Regions from separate parts of the Thalassotalea sp. LPB0316 genome, predicted to be linked through region 2. Evidence: predicted binding sites of a transcription regulator. Region 2 holds the regulator's gene; each other region holds the start of a gene.
What was found. The regulator MetJ, encoded in region 2, represses methionine synthesis genes. The targets are predictions, from matches to a motif close to TAGACGTCTAGACGTCTA.
Positions count from the first base shown of each region.

Region 1: a site for MetJ is predicted at 2,879-2,896, ahead of metK (methionine adenosyltransferase). Genes of this name have one in related genera too.
Region 3: a site for MetJ is predicted at 1,966-1,983, ahead of serA (phosphoglycerate dehydrogenase). Genes of this name have one in related genera too.

Region 1 covers NZ_CP062946.1:3,457,154-3,462,478, reverse strand. Annotated here, with positions in the region: gene LP316_RS15555 (efflux RND transporter permease subunit) at 1-728, shown strand, start outside; gene LP316_RS15550 (substrate-binding periplasmic protein) at 789-1,544, shown strand; gene metK (methionine adenosyltransferase) at 1,587-2,774, opposite strand; gene LP316_RS15540 (porin) at 3,015-4,136, shown strand; gene murI (glutamate racemase) at 4,146-4,973, opposite strand; RNA gene ssrS (6S RNA) at 5,070-5,253, opposite strand.
Region 2 covers NZ_CP062946.1:984,245-989,569, reverse strand. Annotated here, with positions in the region: gene metL (bifunctional aspartate kinase/homoserine dehydrogenase II) at 1-288, opposite strand, end outside; gene metB (cystathionine gamma-synthase) at 323-1,483, opposite strand; gene metJ (met regulon transcriptional regulator MetJ) at 1,651-1,980, shown strand; gene LP316_RS04370 (malic enzyme-like NAD(P)-binding protein) at 2,725-3,966, opposite strand; gene LP316_RS04365 (adenylosuccinate synthase) at 4,412-5,325, opposite strand, start outside.
Region 3 covers NZ_CP062946.1:1,892,981-1,898,305, forward strand. Annotated here, with positions in the region: gene LP316_RS08435 (IS110 family transposase) at 1-307, shown strand, start outside; gene serA (phosphoglycerate dehydrogenase) at 716-1,945, opposite strand; gene rpiA (ribose-5-phosphate isomerase RpiA) at 2,829-3,485, opposite strand; gene LP316_RS08450 (5-formyltetrahydrofolate cyclo-ligase) at 3,567-4,160, opposite strand; gene LP316_RS08455 (peptide MFS transporter) at 4,226-5,325, opposite strand, start outside.

The DNA.
Region 1 (5,325 bases), 1.1 Mb from region 2:
TGGTGCCATTAACAACGCTTGCTAGCCTAAAACCCATTTTAGGCCCCACAACTATTAATCATTTTAACTTGTATCGCAGCGCAAGTATTACAGGGCAAGCAGCAACCGGATATGCCTCAGGCGACGCAATAGAGGCGATGGAAGAATTGGCTGATCAGTTACCTCAAGGTTATGTGTTTGAGTGGGCAGGGCAGTCAAAACAGGAAATAGAAGCGGGTAATTTAGCGCCAGTATTATTTGGTTTGGCGATTATCTTCGTCTATTTGTTTTTAGTTGCACAATACGAAAGTTGGAGTATTCCGTTTTCGGTTATAGCCGCAGTACCGTTAGCCTTATTCGGTGCTATGTTGGCACTCTACACATTGGGGATGGCAAACAATATCTACGCACAAGTTGGTTTAGTATTATTGATTGGTTTGTCGACGAAAACGGCAATATTAATTGTCGAGTTTGCCATGGAGTTAAGAGCGCAAGGTCAGTCGATTATCGACGCTGCACTTAATGCGGCGACTATGCGTTTTCGCGCAGTATTGATGACTGCTTTTTCGTTTGTCCTTGGCGTATTACCGTTAGTTTTTGCTACAGGTGCTGGCGCTGGTAGCCGAGTTTCATTGGGTTTAACTGTACTCGCGGGGATGACAGCCGCGACAATTTTCGGCACGGTATTGATCCCATATTTCTATTTGGTTGTTCAGGGAGTGAGAGAACGCCTTAAGGGCGAGGTATAAAAATTAGTCTAATGTTCTATAGTTAAGTTATCTGTTTGGGCTCAGGAGGTAGTCATTCGCGTGAAAAGTTATCTACTAATACTTTTAGCAATACTGGCTTTTAGTGCTCAAGCAACAACACAGCTAAAGTTTGTTGTTAACCATCCTGGTTCAGCCCCCTATCTTTATTACGATAAAGACAGTCAGGCATACAAAGGCGTGATCCCTGATATTTTGCAGCCGTTATCGGAAAGTAACAGGTTGCATGTCAGTTATATTTCGAATAGTCGAAAACGCAGTGAAGAATATATGTATCAAGGGATTGCCGATATGATCATGCTAAGTGAGCAGTGGCTATCCCAGCCGAATAAACTGATTGCAACCATCCCCTTGTTAGAGCACCGAAGCTTTCTTTATAGCGCTCAGCCGTTCCCTGAAAATTTTTCGTTAAGCCAAGCAAGTAAACCTGAAAACATCTGTACGAGAAAAGGTTTTGTTTACCCGACATTACAGCCTTATATCGATAACAAAAGACTCATTCGAGTCGACTCGTCTAGCCAACTTACAATGCTTAGAATGTTGTTCAAAAAACGCTGTGATTACACAATCATGAATGAGTTTAATGCCGATAATTTAATGAATTCAGCATTTTTCCCAGACGAAACCTTATACGCCTCGCCAGAGCCAATAACCATTGTGCCACTTAATATTATTTTGAGAAAAGAGCTTGTTGAGGAAAAGGCATTACTTGATGCGCATATTCAACAGCTCAAAGAACGAGGTGAAATAAAGCGCTTGATTGAAAAACATATGGCAACAAAAAAGGGAGCTAATTAAGCTCCCTTTTACACGATTAATTATCACGAATTTGTGTTTGGCTTATAAACCCGCAGCAGCTCTTAATGCGTCAGCTTTATCGGTTTTTTCCCAAGAAAATGCGGTGAAGGTATCTTCACCAACGGTCATTTCGTATGGTTCGCGACCAAAGTGACCATATGCCGCTGTTTCGCGGTACATTGGGTGCAACAAATCTAGCATTTTAGTGATGCCGTAAGGGCGTAAATCAAAGTGTTCACGTACTAACTCAACTAACTTTTCATTTGAGACTTTGCCAGTGCCAAAGGTATCAACTGAAATAGACGTCGGCTCTGCTACACCAATGGCGTATGAAACCTGAATTTCACAACGATCCGCTAAACCGGCAGCAACGATGTTTTTCGCAACATAACGGCCAGCGTAAGCTGCACTTCTATCTACTTTTGATGGATCTTTCCCTGAGAATGCACCACCACCGTGACGCGCCATACCACCGTAGGTATCAACGATAATTTTACGACCCGTTAAACCACAGTCACCCACTGGGCCACCAATTACAAACTTACCGGTTGGATTGATGAAGTATTTGGTGTTTTCTGTTAAAAGCTCTTCAGGTAATACGTGATTAATGATGTTTTCCATCACTGCTTCGTGTAGCATTTCTTGCGAGATATCAGGGTTATGCTGTGTTGATAACACAACGGCGTCAATCGCTACAGGCTTATCATCTTCATAAACAAATGTTACTTGTGATTTAGCGTCTGGGCGCAACCAAGGCAAGATCCCTTTTTTACGCATTTCAGCTTGGCGCTCTACTAAACGGTGAGAATAGTAAAGTGGCGCAGGCATTAATGAAGGTGTTTCATTGGTGGCATAGCCAAACATTAAGCCTTGGTCACCAGCGCCTTGCTCTTCAGGTTTAGCGCGGTCAACACCTTGGGCAATTTCAGGAGATTGCTGACCAATCAAGTTCATAATGCCACAGGTGTCACCATCAAAGCCTACCTCTGACGAAGTGTAACCGATATCAGTGATAACTTTACGAGTGATCTTTTCTAAATCAACCCAAGCTTCGGTTGTGATTTCACCTGAAATAATCGCTACGCCTGTTTTAACCATAGTTTCACAAGCGACACGAGCGAATTTATCTTCAGCAATGATCGCGTCTAGTACTGCATCAGAGATCTGATCAGCAATTTTATCTGGATGACCTTCAGAAACTGATTCTGAAGTAAATAAGTGAGTTGTCATAAAACCTCATTCATTAACAATGTGCACGTTATTACGTAGCGTTGTCTAATTATGGTCAAAATTTTGTGCAATTCTAACTTCTTAAAAAGTTATTTACTAGCTTTTTTACGTCTAGACGGCTAAATGATTTTCCGCTCACTGAGTTTGATAACAAAATGTGAAAACCTTGTTACAGCCTTTAACAGTTAAATCTTGTGATTCATTTATAGTTGCTATTAGTACAACTAGTAGGATCTTTTGATGACAACAAAGAAAAAATTCGCTTGCCTATTACCTTTGGTATTTGCCAGTCATGCAATGGCAATTGAAATTTATAGTGACAGTTCAAAATCGGTGGTGATGGGCGGTTACTTTGATGTGGGTTATATTCAAACCAAGGATCGCAATGAGATCACCGATGGCTTCTCACGACTAAATTTGAATTTTACTCAAGACCTTTCCGATGGTTGGCAATCTGTTGCGATGCTAGAGTGGGGGATAACGCTAGCTAGTGACCCTTCTTTTGGTTTGATCTTAAGCGGCGACCAATTAAGACCTCAAGGCAACCAAGGAGACAGTGTTTGGTTGCGTTTAGGTTATGTTGGGGTGTCACACGATACCTACGGTAGTTTTACAGTTGGTAAACAGTGGGGTAGCTTGTATCAAGTTGCCGCCGTAACAGATGTATTACCGATGTTCGGTGGCATGGCGTCAGGCACGTATAACTTTGCAACAGACGGTTATTTATCTGGTACAGGACGAGCTGATAAAGCACTGCAATACAACAATCAGCTAGGGAATTTGACGGTTAGCGCGCAAATTCAGGTCATGGAAGAGTCGATAGAAATAGGCGGGGAAAACACGTTAATCAATAATGGTTATATCAACTTTGATACTAACTACGGTATCGGGTTAACTTACAAACTCCCCTACAAATTCGGCGTTGGTGCAGGTTTTAATACGGGTGAAGTGACGATTGAAAATAACACCAAACAATTTACCGCAGACGATCGCATTGCAACTTTCCACGTAACTTATGGCAAATTTAATCAACCTGGCCTTTATGTCGCGGCGCTATATTCTAAGATGGAAAATCACGAGGCGACTAACGTTAATCAACTGATGGAAAAATCTGTGGGTAAAGAAGCGGTAGTTGCTTATAAGTTTGACAACAATGTTACGCTGACCAGTGGTTATAACGATTTAGCCGATAAATCGGGTGACAGTCAATACAATATGTCATTCCGCTCGGTTGGCCTTACCTACGAATGGAGTAAAAACTTCTGGATATATGCTGACAAAAAGTTTGACTCGACCACTTATGCCGATGGCTCCAAGCCTGAACTCGATATGGTAGGTTTTGGTTTCAGATACTTCTTGTAAGCGAGTAACTTAATTAAGTGGGACTGGCAATACTTGTGCTGGATATTGCCACAACTCCGCTATTTTTTTGGCTAAGGTTTGGTTACAGGCAGAGGTGTAAAAGACATCTGGTTGAGTCGGCTGGGCACTAGCGAGAAGGTCAAACTCAATGAGTTTGCGCTCTAGTTGGGCACTGACAGGAATACCCGTATCAATAATATTCACAGCGCTGTTTAATTTACTTGCAATTAAAGCTTTTACCAATGGGTAATGCGTACAACCAAGTACGAGTGTATCGATGTCCTGTTCGATAAAGCCAGTTAAGTACTGATCAAGCAAGGTACTTATTTGCTGAGTGTTATCACCTAACTTTTCAATTAATTCAACCAAGCCAGGGCAGGGCTGAATAAAAACATCAGCGCCAGTGGCATAGGTGTGAATTAAGTCGTGAAAGCGTTGTGTACTCGCCGTTGCTTGTGTTACCAATACGCCAACTTTTCTATTTTTACTGTGAAGTGCAGCAGGTTTTATCGCCGGCTCGACCCCGATAATAGGTATTGAATATTTTGCTCGCAGTGCTTGGATCGCAGTAACCGTTGCCGTATTACAAGCAACAACAATCGCCTTAACGGGTTGCTTTGTTAAGAATTCACCAATTTCTAACACCCGTTGACAAATAAAAGCATCACTTTTTTCCCCGTAAGGGGCATGTAAATTATCTGCTAGGTAGATAAGGTGCTCGTTGGGCAAACGCTGTTTGATCTGATTTGCAATCGATAAGCCACCAATGCCTGAATCAAAGATGCCGATGGGTAGATTGTGCTGTGAAATTGTTGACTTAGAGTGTCGGGTCGCCATATCAAGCTTTATTGGTTACAAACAAACGAGTTATAAGGTTTATTCAAACAGAAGTAAAGGTGATTATTTCTATTGCAATTTCAAGTGGAGGATGTGGAGCACTCCCAAAATACCGCAGTTAACGTTAGCCCTTGAACACCGTGGTTCAAGGCGGAACTTGCGCTTCCACCGTAGGCTTCTCGATACAAGTCGAGCATGCTCAATAGCAAAAGCTGAAATTCCTGAGGTAAAACTTATCGGCTCGGGGACATAGTCAACACACGAGAATTTCGAGAGGCTCTGATAGCTATTATAGCCGATGTGCAAACGAGTGAAACTAATAATTGTAACCAATCGATTATTCACTAGACAA
Region 2 (5,325 bases):
AAGTAGCTGTGCAATCAAGCCTTTTAATTGAAAATGTAGATTCTCTAGCGCATCTTGATAGTTCTCGTTATCTTTTGCCAATTGGCACAAATTAAATAACTGATCAGTTACACCACCATTAGCCGAGACCACAACAATGTCGTTGATTTGACAATGACGACAAATAATATCGATGACGCGCTCAATACACTCACTACTGGCTAAACTACTACCACCGAATTTGTGAATATTGATCGCGAGTTTGCCAGTCGCAGAATCAGGGTGCTTGATAAGGTTTTCTATAGTCATCAGTTACATCAACTCATTTCGATAAAGGCTGTAGTTAGGCTTGTTGGCTGTATTCTAGCGCTTGTGATAAGTCAGCAATAATATCATCAATATGCTCAATGCCGACGGATATTCTTACTAAAGATTGGCTGATTCCTGCAGCTATTTGCGCGTCGAGATCCATACCGGCATGCGTCATCGTCGATGGATGGCTAATCAAACTCTCCACACCGCCTAACGATTGAGCAAGTGTGAACAAAGACAGATTAGCAAATAATGCTTTGACCGCGGCTACGCCACCTTTAAGCTCGAAACTCAACATCGCACCAAAGCCATTTTGCTGTTGCTGAGCCAACTCATGTTGTGGGTGATTGGTAAGACCTGGAAAATAAACTTGTTCTATCGCTGGATGGCTAGCGAGAAATTCCGCGACATTAATGGCATTTTCTTGATGCCTTGCCATGCGCAACGGCAAGGTTTTTAAACCGCGCAATGCCAAATAGCTATCAAAGGCTGAGCCGGTAATGCCAATACAATTGGCCCACCACGCTAGCTCTTCGCCTAACGTTTGATCTTTAGTCACTAAAACACCACCGACAATATCACTGTGGCCATTTAAGTATTTAGTTGTTGAGTGGAAAACAATATCAGCGCCGAGTAATAGCGGCTTTTGAATCACTGGCGATAAAAAGGTATTGTCGACGGCGACAAGTGCTCCAACCGCCTTAGCTTTGGCTGAAATGGCTTGAATGTCAACAATACGCAATAAAGGGTTGCTTGGCGTTTCAATAAGTACAAGTTTGGGTTTAGTCGCTAACGCCTGAGCTAAAGCCTGCTCATCACGCTGATCAACAACGATTAATTCAAAATTGCCTTTTTTTGCTAAAAAAGTAAACAGGCGATAGCTACCACCGTAACAATCATGTGGGATGACAACTTTGTCGCCAACACTCACTAATTGCAGCAACAAGTGGACCGCAGACATTCCTGTACTAGTTACGATCCCTGTCGTGCCCTCTTCAAGCTCAGCAACCGTTTGTCCGAACGTAGCACGCGTTGGATTGCCGGTGCGGGAATAATCGTAATCACGTTTTTCATTAAACCCTTTTAATGAATAGGTACTCGATAAATGTAGCGGAGCAACAACAGCACCATGGTGTTGATCGATATTAATACCACCGCGGGCAGCTTGTGTTTCTATGTGTTGTTTACTCATGATCACTATCCAAAATTTTATAGGCGTTTAGACGTCTATAACTCTAAACGTATTCGCTATAGTGGTCAAGCTGTTTTTAGCCGTCTAAACTTCTACACATTCATAGTTGACTGTTTTCATACAACCAGTACAATTCCTATGGTTTAAAAACTTTTAGAGGTATTTTCATGGCGCAGTGGAATGGTGAATATATAAACCCATATGCCGAACATGGTAAAAAAAGCGAACAAGTTAAAAAAATAACAGTGTCCATTCCTTTACGTGTACTAAAAGTATTAACGGATGAGCGTACTCGCCGCCAAGTCAATAACCTCCGTCACGCAACGAATAGTGAATTGCTTTGCGAAGCATTTTTGCATGCATTCACTGGCCAACCATTACCAGATGACGCCGACCTAGCTAAAGACAATCCAGAAAAAATTCCGGCGAGCGTAAGAAAAGTACTCGTTGAAAACGGCATCACCGATTTTTCAATTTTTGAAGACGACGAAGAGTAATACTCTCGATTATTTCTAATGATGTTAGAAAGGGTCAGCGCTTAACACACTGACCCTTTTTTGCTTTTAAACCAAAGCAGCGTTAGGTACTAACCATGATAGAGCTTTCATATTTATCAGTGGATAAAACAGTGAGCCTCGAATTACACACCACTCCCATTCGCAATAGATTAATTTTTCACTTCCATGTTTATTGCTGGGCGAGGCAGGACGCCGAGCACTGATGTCATACAGGACGTATCTTCTTCAGGAACAGCTAATACCAATTTCGTTAAATAGTTAATCATTCAGAGCTACGTCAGGGAAGTTAGAACAAAGCAAATTGGTGCAGGTATGGTTATTCCATATCAAGGCAATTTGTAAAGTTATCACTTTTCTGACGAGCTCCCAAGGGCGAGTTTAAATGGCTTATATGCTTCGTTACTGATTTTGCTAAGGGAATAACCATTACCGGCAATCAAAGCCTTGCCTATAAGCCATTTAATTCTCGCTGAATGACCAACTATTTAATGAACTTGGTATGATAAACACAAGTGAAAAATTAATGTTGTCTATTGCGTGGGCGCCGAGGGAGATTAAAGAGGGAAACAGGCGCTTTTTCCCTCTTTAGTGCTGTCGGCACCCCGACAATATAATCTGAAAAGGTCCTAAACTCGAAAGTATTTATACTATTTAACTAACCATAAGTTAAAGTAATAGCCCCTTGATTAAAAATATCCAATATAGTCGCGAGATCATAACTCATTAGACGAAGTAATTCTCGGGCATGTCAATTTGGGCAACGCCTGACTCTACTGCAGCTAAAGCCACCGCTCTGGCAACTCGTGCGCATAAACGTGAGTCCATTGGTTTTGGAATAATATACTCTTTACCAAATTCAAGAGATTGATCACCGCTAGCGACTAGCACATCCTCAGGCACCGGCTCTTTTGCCAGTTCGCGAATCGCATCAACCGCTGCAACTTTCATTGCATCATTAATTTTAGTTGCTCGAACATCTAAGGCACCACGGAAAATAAACGGGAAACACAGTACGTTATTCACTTGGTTTGGATAATCAGAGCGGCCAGTTGCTATGATGACATCATCACGGGTCGCCTTGGCGAGTTCGGGTTTAATCTCAGGATCAGGGTTTGAACAGGCGAAAACCACAGGATTTGGCGCCATCAACGCAAGCTGCTCAGCAGAGAGTAAGTTAGGTCCTGATACACCGACAAATACGTCAGCACCATCAATCGCCTCTTCAAGTGTGCGCTTATCTGTGTTGTTAGCAAATAGCTTTTTATACTCATTTAAGTCATCACGACGAGTATGAACCACGCCTTTGGTATCTAGCATGTAGATTTTTTCACGCTGAGCACCGCATTTGATTAACAGCTCCATACAGGCAATCGCTGCTGCACCAGCCCCCATACAAACGATATTTGCATGTTTGATACTCTTACCTTGAATCTCTAAGGCATTCAACATGCCCGCGGCGGTGACAATAGCGGTACCATGTTGATCATCGTGGAAAACCGGTACTTTACAACGACTGATTAAGGCTTTTTCAATTTGAAAACACTCTGGCGCTTTAATATCTTCTAGGTTAATACCACCAAAACTATCAGCAATATTTGCTACCGTTGAAATAAACTCTTCAACTGTATTATGGGTAACTTCAATGTCGAACGAATTGATACCGGCAAAGCGTTTAAACAATAGCGCTTTACCTTCCATGACTGGCTTTGACGCCATAGGTCCCAAATTACCTAACCCCAAAATCGCCGTACCATTTGAGATAACAGCAACAGTATTGCCTTTGCCCGTGTACTTATAAACATCGTCAGGATTAGCTGCAATTTCACGTACTGGCTCAGCAACACCCGGACTGTAGGCGAGAGCAAGATCCTTAGAAGTTTCAGCTGGGGTAGTAATTTCTACACTAATTTTTCCTGCGGTTGGGTATTGGTGGTAATCCAAAGCTTGCTGACGTAAATCTGTCATGGCTATTCCTAAAATGCTAACAGTAGATAAAAATGAAGATGAAAGTTTTCTTTAAACTTTCAGGCGCGCCTATGGTAAGTGATTACTTTCCGGCAATTCAAGAGCTGACAAAGCTTACCAGTTACCTCTTCAATAAAAATAGTGCAACAGCTCTAACCAAAATTCACATAATTTTGTTAAATATTCGCTATAGCATCAGCCAATATGAAAGTTTGTTAGTATTTTAAAATAACGACCAGTAGCGACAGTTCGAGAATTTTCGCGATTGTTACCGTGTATTTCGTGATCTTAATTGCGGTAAATAGCGTGCAGGTTTTGGCAATGAGGTGATTGCCAAGCATGATTTTAGATAAATAATTATCTAATAAAGTACATTATATTTTTTTGTTATCAGCCATAAAAAAAGCCAACCTAAGGTTGGCTTTCATTGATCCGTTGACGTTTATTATTCAAACGGGTTAACCAAGATCATCGTTTCGACGCGATCTGGACCAGTTGAGATAATGTCAATTGGTACGCCTGTTACTTCTTCTAGGCGCTTAATGTAGGCACGAGCATTTTCAGGTAATTGTTCAACCGTTGTTGCGCCAACAGTAGACTCACTCCAACCTGGCAATGTTTCGTATACTGGGCTAATTTTTTCGTAGCCTTCAGCAGCTGTCGGTGGCACAGTGATAATGTCACCATGTTCTGTTTGGTAGCCAGTACAGATTTTTAACTCTTTTAAGCCATCTAATACATCTAACTTGGTTAAACAGAAACCGCTAATTGAGTTTACTTGAACTGCGCGGTGCATCGCGACAGCGTCAAACCAACCACAACGACGCTCACGACCTGTTGTAGCGCCAAACTCATGGCCAACGGTACCTAAGTGATTGCCGATTTCGTCTTTTAACTCAGTCGGGAATGGACCTGAACCAACACGCGTCGTATAAGCTTTAGTAATACCTAAAACGTAATCGATATGACGAGGACCAAAGCCACAACCTGTTGCAACACCACCAACAGTGGTATTTGATGAAGTTACATAAGGGTATGTACCGTGATCAATGTCTAGTAAAGTACCTTGGGCACCTTCGAACATGATTGAATCGCCGGCTAAACGCGCTTGATCTAATGTCTCAGCGATATCAGCGACCATGTCCTTGATAATGTCGGCAACAGCCATTACATCAGCAAGTACTTCATCATAGCTAACCGGCTCTGCTTTATAGTATGAAGTTAAAACAAAGTTATGGTATTCCATAATTTCTTTTAACTTAGCAGCAAATGACTCTGGGCAAAACAAATCACCCACACGTAAACCGCGACGAGCAACTTTATCTTCGTATGCCGGACCAATACCACGGCCGGTGGTTC
Region 3 (5,325 bases), 910 kb from region 2:
CTCGGCTTGTATAGGCCTTACACCGAAGCAATATAGTACCGGAGGAAATATTGTACTCGGTACCATAGGTAAAAAGTGTGGTAACAAACGGCTACGCTCAACGTTAATCCAAGGTGCTTTGGCTTATGTGAAAGTCGTGGATAAACGGCAACCTAAAAACAACAAAGAAATATGGATTAAACAGTTGATAGCAAAAGGTAGTCTTAAAAAAGCGGCGGTAGCATTAGCCAACAAAACGGTTCGAACCGCTTGGGCGATGTTAAGCCATGATAGTCAATATCAAAAACCAGCTGAGCTACACCACTAAATTAGACAACCCATCAATTAAGTTATAGGAAATTACATCTTTATTTAATGCGATTAAAAAATAGGTAAGACCGACCTCCAAGAGCCTGCTCATTCCCTCGGTATAAAATACCGTCACCTCGATGAGGCATGGAGGTGCGAATACATCAGGGGCCAGAGTTCGCTACTCAAATAGAGCCCGAATATACGGACGCACCTTTCCTACTTAACATTGCAAAAAATAGGTTGTAATTATCCGGGAGTCCATATACGGGAATGACGTGTTTAATTTCCCGTTATTACCGCGGAGGCGGTAATCTCAAAAACAAGGCACTAAAGGCTTAAAGATACCCGATTGCTCGGGTATGACTCACAAATAGGAAAGATACCCGACCTCTCGGGTATAACACCGGGCTTACTCAGGCGGTAACTAGTGCAAAATACGAGCGCGAATAGTGCCGTCGATTTGTTTTAACTTAGCCAGTGCTTTTTCACTGTTTTCGGTTTCTACATCAATAACAACATAACCAATTTTATCGTCTGTTTGTAGATACTGAGCAGCAATGTTGACATCATTCTCAGCAAAGATGGTATTGATTTGCGTAATAATACCTGGTCTGTTGGCGTGGATGTGTAACAGGCGGCTTGTGCCAGCGTGTTCCGGTAAAGATACTTCAGGGAAGTTTACTGCAGATAACGTAGAGCCGTTATCTGAGTATTTGGCCATTTTACTAGCGACTTCCAGGCCGATATTTTCTTGTGCTTCTTTAGTAGAGCCGCCAATGTGTGGTGTCAAAATCACATTGTCAAAGGCGCGAAGTGGTGACGTGAACTCTTCATCATTACTCTTAGGCTCTACAGGGAATACGTCAATGGCAGCACCACCAACTTTCTTACTCTCTAATGCACCTGCTAAAGCATCGATATCTACTACCGTGCCGCGAGATGCATTAATAAATATGGCGCCGTCTTTCATTGCATCAAATTCAGCAACGCCAATCATGTTTTGTGTTTGAGCAGTTTCAGGTACATGCAGGCTGATAACATCGGCTTCTTTGAAAAGTTGGCTCAAGCTATCTGCTTGGCTAGCGTTACCTAGTGGTAGCTTTGTTTCGATATCGTAAAAGCGAATTTTCATACCGATGGTTTCAGCTAGAATTCCTAGTTGAGTCCCAATATGGCCGTAGCCAATAATACCAAGGGTTTTACCACGAGCTTCTACACTGCCAGCTGCTGATTTGTTCCAGACGCCTCTGTGTGCCTGAGCGTTTTTTTCAGGAATACCACGTAACAATAATAAGATTTCACCTAAAACTAGTTCAGCAACTGAACGGGTATTTGAAAACGGTGCATTAAATACTGGAATACCTAGAACTTGTGCGGCAGGTAATTCGACTTGGTTAGTTCCAATACAAAAACAGCCTATGGCAACGAGCTTCGATGCATGTGCTAGCACACGCTCAGTTAATTGAGTACGAGAGCGGATACCAATAAAGTGAACATCTTTGATTTTTTTGATCAAATCTTGCTCACTCAAAGAGGTTTTTAAATACTCAATATTGGTATAGCCTTTTGACTTTAACTCTTCTACTGCGCTTTGATGAACGCCTTCAAGCAATAAGATTTTAATTTTTTCTTTTGCCAGTGATACTTTGCTCATGTTTTGACTAACTTCTTGTTTGGATGGCTAGAATGCTAACTTAGCATATAGTGTTAAAACTCTAAAGTTGTTTTTTTACACGATTGTAAAAAATAAACCTAGTGCAGAGTTATAGTCGAAATTTAAACAATTGAGAATTACTAGTTACTACAAGATTGCGGCCTTCGCCGCAATGACGGGAGGTAGGTATGGATTCTACCGTCATTAACGCGTATACCTATATGGCTATAGGTAAGTAGAATAATGCAGGAGCAATTATCGAGGCGGCAATCTCCAGACCTTACCGTCATTACCGCGTAGGCGGTAATCTCCTCTTTTACAGCACAAAGATACCCGACTACTCGGGTATGACTCACTTATCAGCGCACAAAGATACCCGACTACTCGGGTATGACTCATTTATCAGCGCACAAAGATACCCGACTACTCGGGTATGACTCACTTATCAGCGCACAAAGATACCCGACTACTCGGGTATGACTCACTTTTTAGGGCACAAAGATACCCGACTACTCGGGTATGACTCATTTATCAGCGCACAAAGATACCCGACTACTCGGGTATGACTCACTTATCAGCGCACAAAGATACCCGACTACTCGGGTATGACTCACTTTTTAGGGCACAAAGATACCCGACTACTCGGGTATGACTCACTTATCAGCGCACAAAGATACCCGACTACTCGGGTATGACTCACTTTTTTGGATACAAAGATACCCGACTACTCGGGTACGACTCACTTTTTAGGACACAAAAATACCCGATTGCTCGGGTATGACTAAAATATTATTACCAGCGAATACCTGTATGAATGCAGGGAAGTAAAACAATCTAGGAGCAACTGTCGAGGCGGGTATCTATTGCTTAAGTTATTTAGGAACTAGCTAATAACCTTTGCGCCTTCTGGCGTACCTAATATCAATACGTCTGCACCACGGCAGGCGAATAAACCATTAGTTACCACGCCAACAATGGCGTTAATATCAATTTCAAGTTGTTTCGGGTTGAGGATCTTTAAATTGTGAACATCTAAAATTACATTGCCGTTATCAGTAATAACCCCTTCTCGATAGACCGGATCACCACCTAGTTTTACTAACTCTCGGGCAACATAGCTTCGCGCCATAGGGATCACTTCGACAGGGAGCGGGAAGTCACCTAATACGCCAACTTGTTTCGAACTGTCAGCGATACAAATAAACTCTTTCGCCACCGCTGCGACAATTTTTTCACGCGTTAATGCCGCACCACCGCCTTTGATCATTGCAAAATGCTCGGTAATTTCATCGGCGCCGTCAACATATACATCAAGGCTATCAACTGAGTTTAAATCAAATACCTCGATACCGTGCGCTTCTAGGCGCTTAGTCGACGCATCAGAGCTTGAAACTGCACCAACAATTTGATGTTTAATCGTCGCTAGTGCATCGATAAAGTGGTTAACAGTCGAGCCAGTGCCAACACCAACAATTGTATCAGGCTTGATAAATTCCAGTGCTTTGAGCGCCGCGGCTTTTTTCATTTCATCTTGAGTCATAGGAAGTCCTGTCGCAAATCTTTCTGTAATCTTGTATTGGGCGCTATTATAGCCATAGATTGGATGTTAAACGAGCCCAATTTACTGGCAATTTATTCGCTGAGTTGGTGTGATAATTTGCGATAAAGGAATATCCCATGGCTCAGTCGGAATCGACTCTACTTGCTGGCAATCGTGTGCCAAACCAATCACTTGTGTATGAGCATTGTTCAGATGTGCAAGCGTTCTATCGTAAAAGCCTCCGCCCATACCCATGCGATTGCCCATGGCATCAAAGGCGACTAATGGTGTAAACAATACATCTAATTGCGTTGGCGCTATCACTTGCTGTACGTTAAGCATCGGTTCGCGAATGCCGAACCTATTAGTTTGCATTTCGGTTTCAGGACTATAGTGTAAAAACAATAAATGATGTTTGCTAAATGGGTGGATAACCGGCAAGTAAACATTAACGTTATGTTGCCAACACCACGAGATAAATGCATCGGTTTGCAACTCTCCGTCATTAGCCAAATAAATAGCCACTGATTTAACTTGATGTTGAGTACAGTAGGATGAAAGTTGCGAGAGTAATTGTTGTTCAGCTTTTATTTGAAAAGCTCTTGAGAGGTCGTTACGACGTTGCCTTATCGAGCTGCGCAATTTTTGTCGTTGTTGTGTTTGATAAAGGCTCATAGGCTCAAATAAAAATGGGGTCAGAGTAAATTTACTCTGACCCCATTTATTAAATCAAGTACTAATTACTTAGTACGCTCTTCTTGCATACCTTCGTGAGTACCCGTAACTGCCATTTCTTCTTCTAAACGGCCGTCCAAATCTTGTGGGTGTGAATCTTCAGCGCCGTGCATCCAGTCAACTAGCTTGTCGCTCATTAACCATAAAATGATACCTGCGATAAACGCCATAATTGCTACACCACCAAATGTTGATAGTGGGCCTGCTTCACCTACTAACTTGCCGATTTCAGCCGCTGCTTTGTTACCTAAACCTGAGAATAGGAACCAAACACCCATCAGTAATGAAGAGTATTTCAATGGTGCTAGCTTAGATACCATAGATAAACCGATTGGCGATAAACATAATTCACCCATCGTATGGAAAATATAGGCCATTACTAACCAAATGACGTGTGCTTTAAGGTTAGGATCGTCACCGATTTGAAGTGCCGCACCAACCATAGACACGAAGCCTAGGCCCAAGAAGAACATACCTAAGGCAAACTTCTTCGGCGAATTAGGCTCAGCCTCACCCATACGTAACCAAAGCGCAGCAAACATTGGCGCCATGATAATAATAAATAATGGGTTTACTGATTGTAACCAAGATGCCGGCATTTCCCAGCCAAAGAACACTAAGTCAGTTTTGTACTTAGCGAATAAGTTCATTGAACCCGCCGCTTGTTCAAAACCAGCCCAGAATACAATCGTGAAGAACGACATAATTAAAATAACTTTAACGCGGTCGCGCTCTTCTGGCGTTAGCGGCTTATTAGAAGCAATTTCGTCACCAGACTGTTGCTTGGCAGAAGGCTCAACACCGATGTCACCTAAGTATTTGTTTGACATCGCAAGTTGTAAAATAACACCTGCTAGCATACCAACACCTGCGGCTAAGAAACCGTATTGGTAATCAACTTTCTCACCAATGGTACCAACAACCATGTAGCCCAAGATTGAACCTAAGTTGATACCCATGTAGAAGATGGTAAATGCCGCATCACGACGTTTGTCACCGTCTTCGTATAAGTCACCAACCATCGTTGAAATGTTTGGCTTGAAGAAACCGTTACCCACAATCATTAGGCCTAAACCTAACCATAAGAAAGTAACTTCTAGGCCTT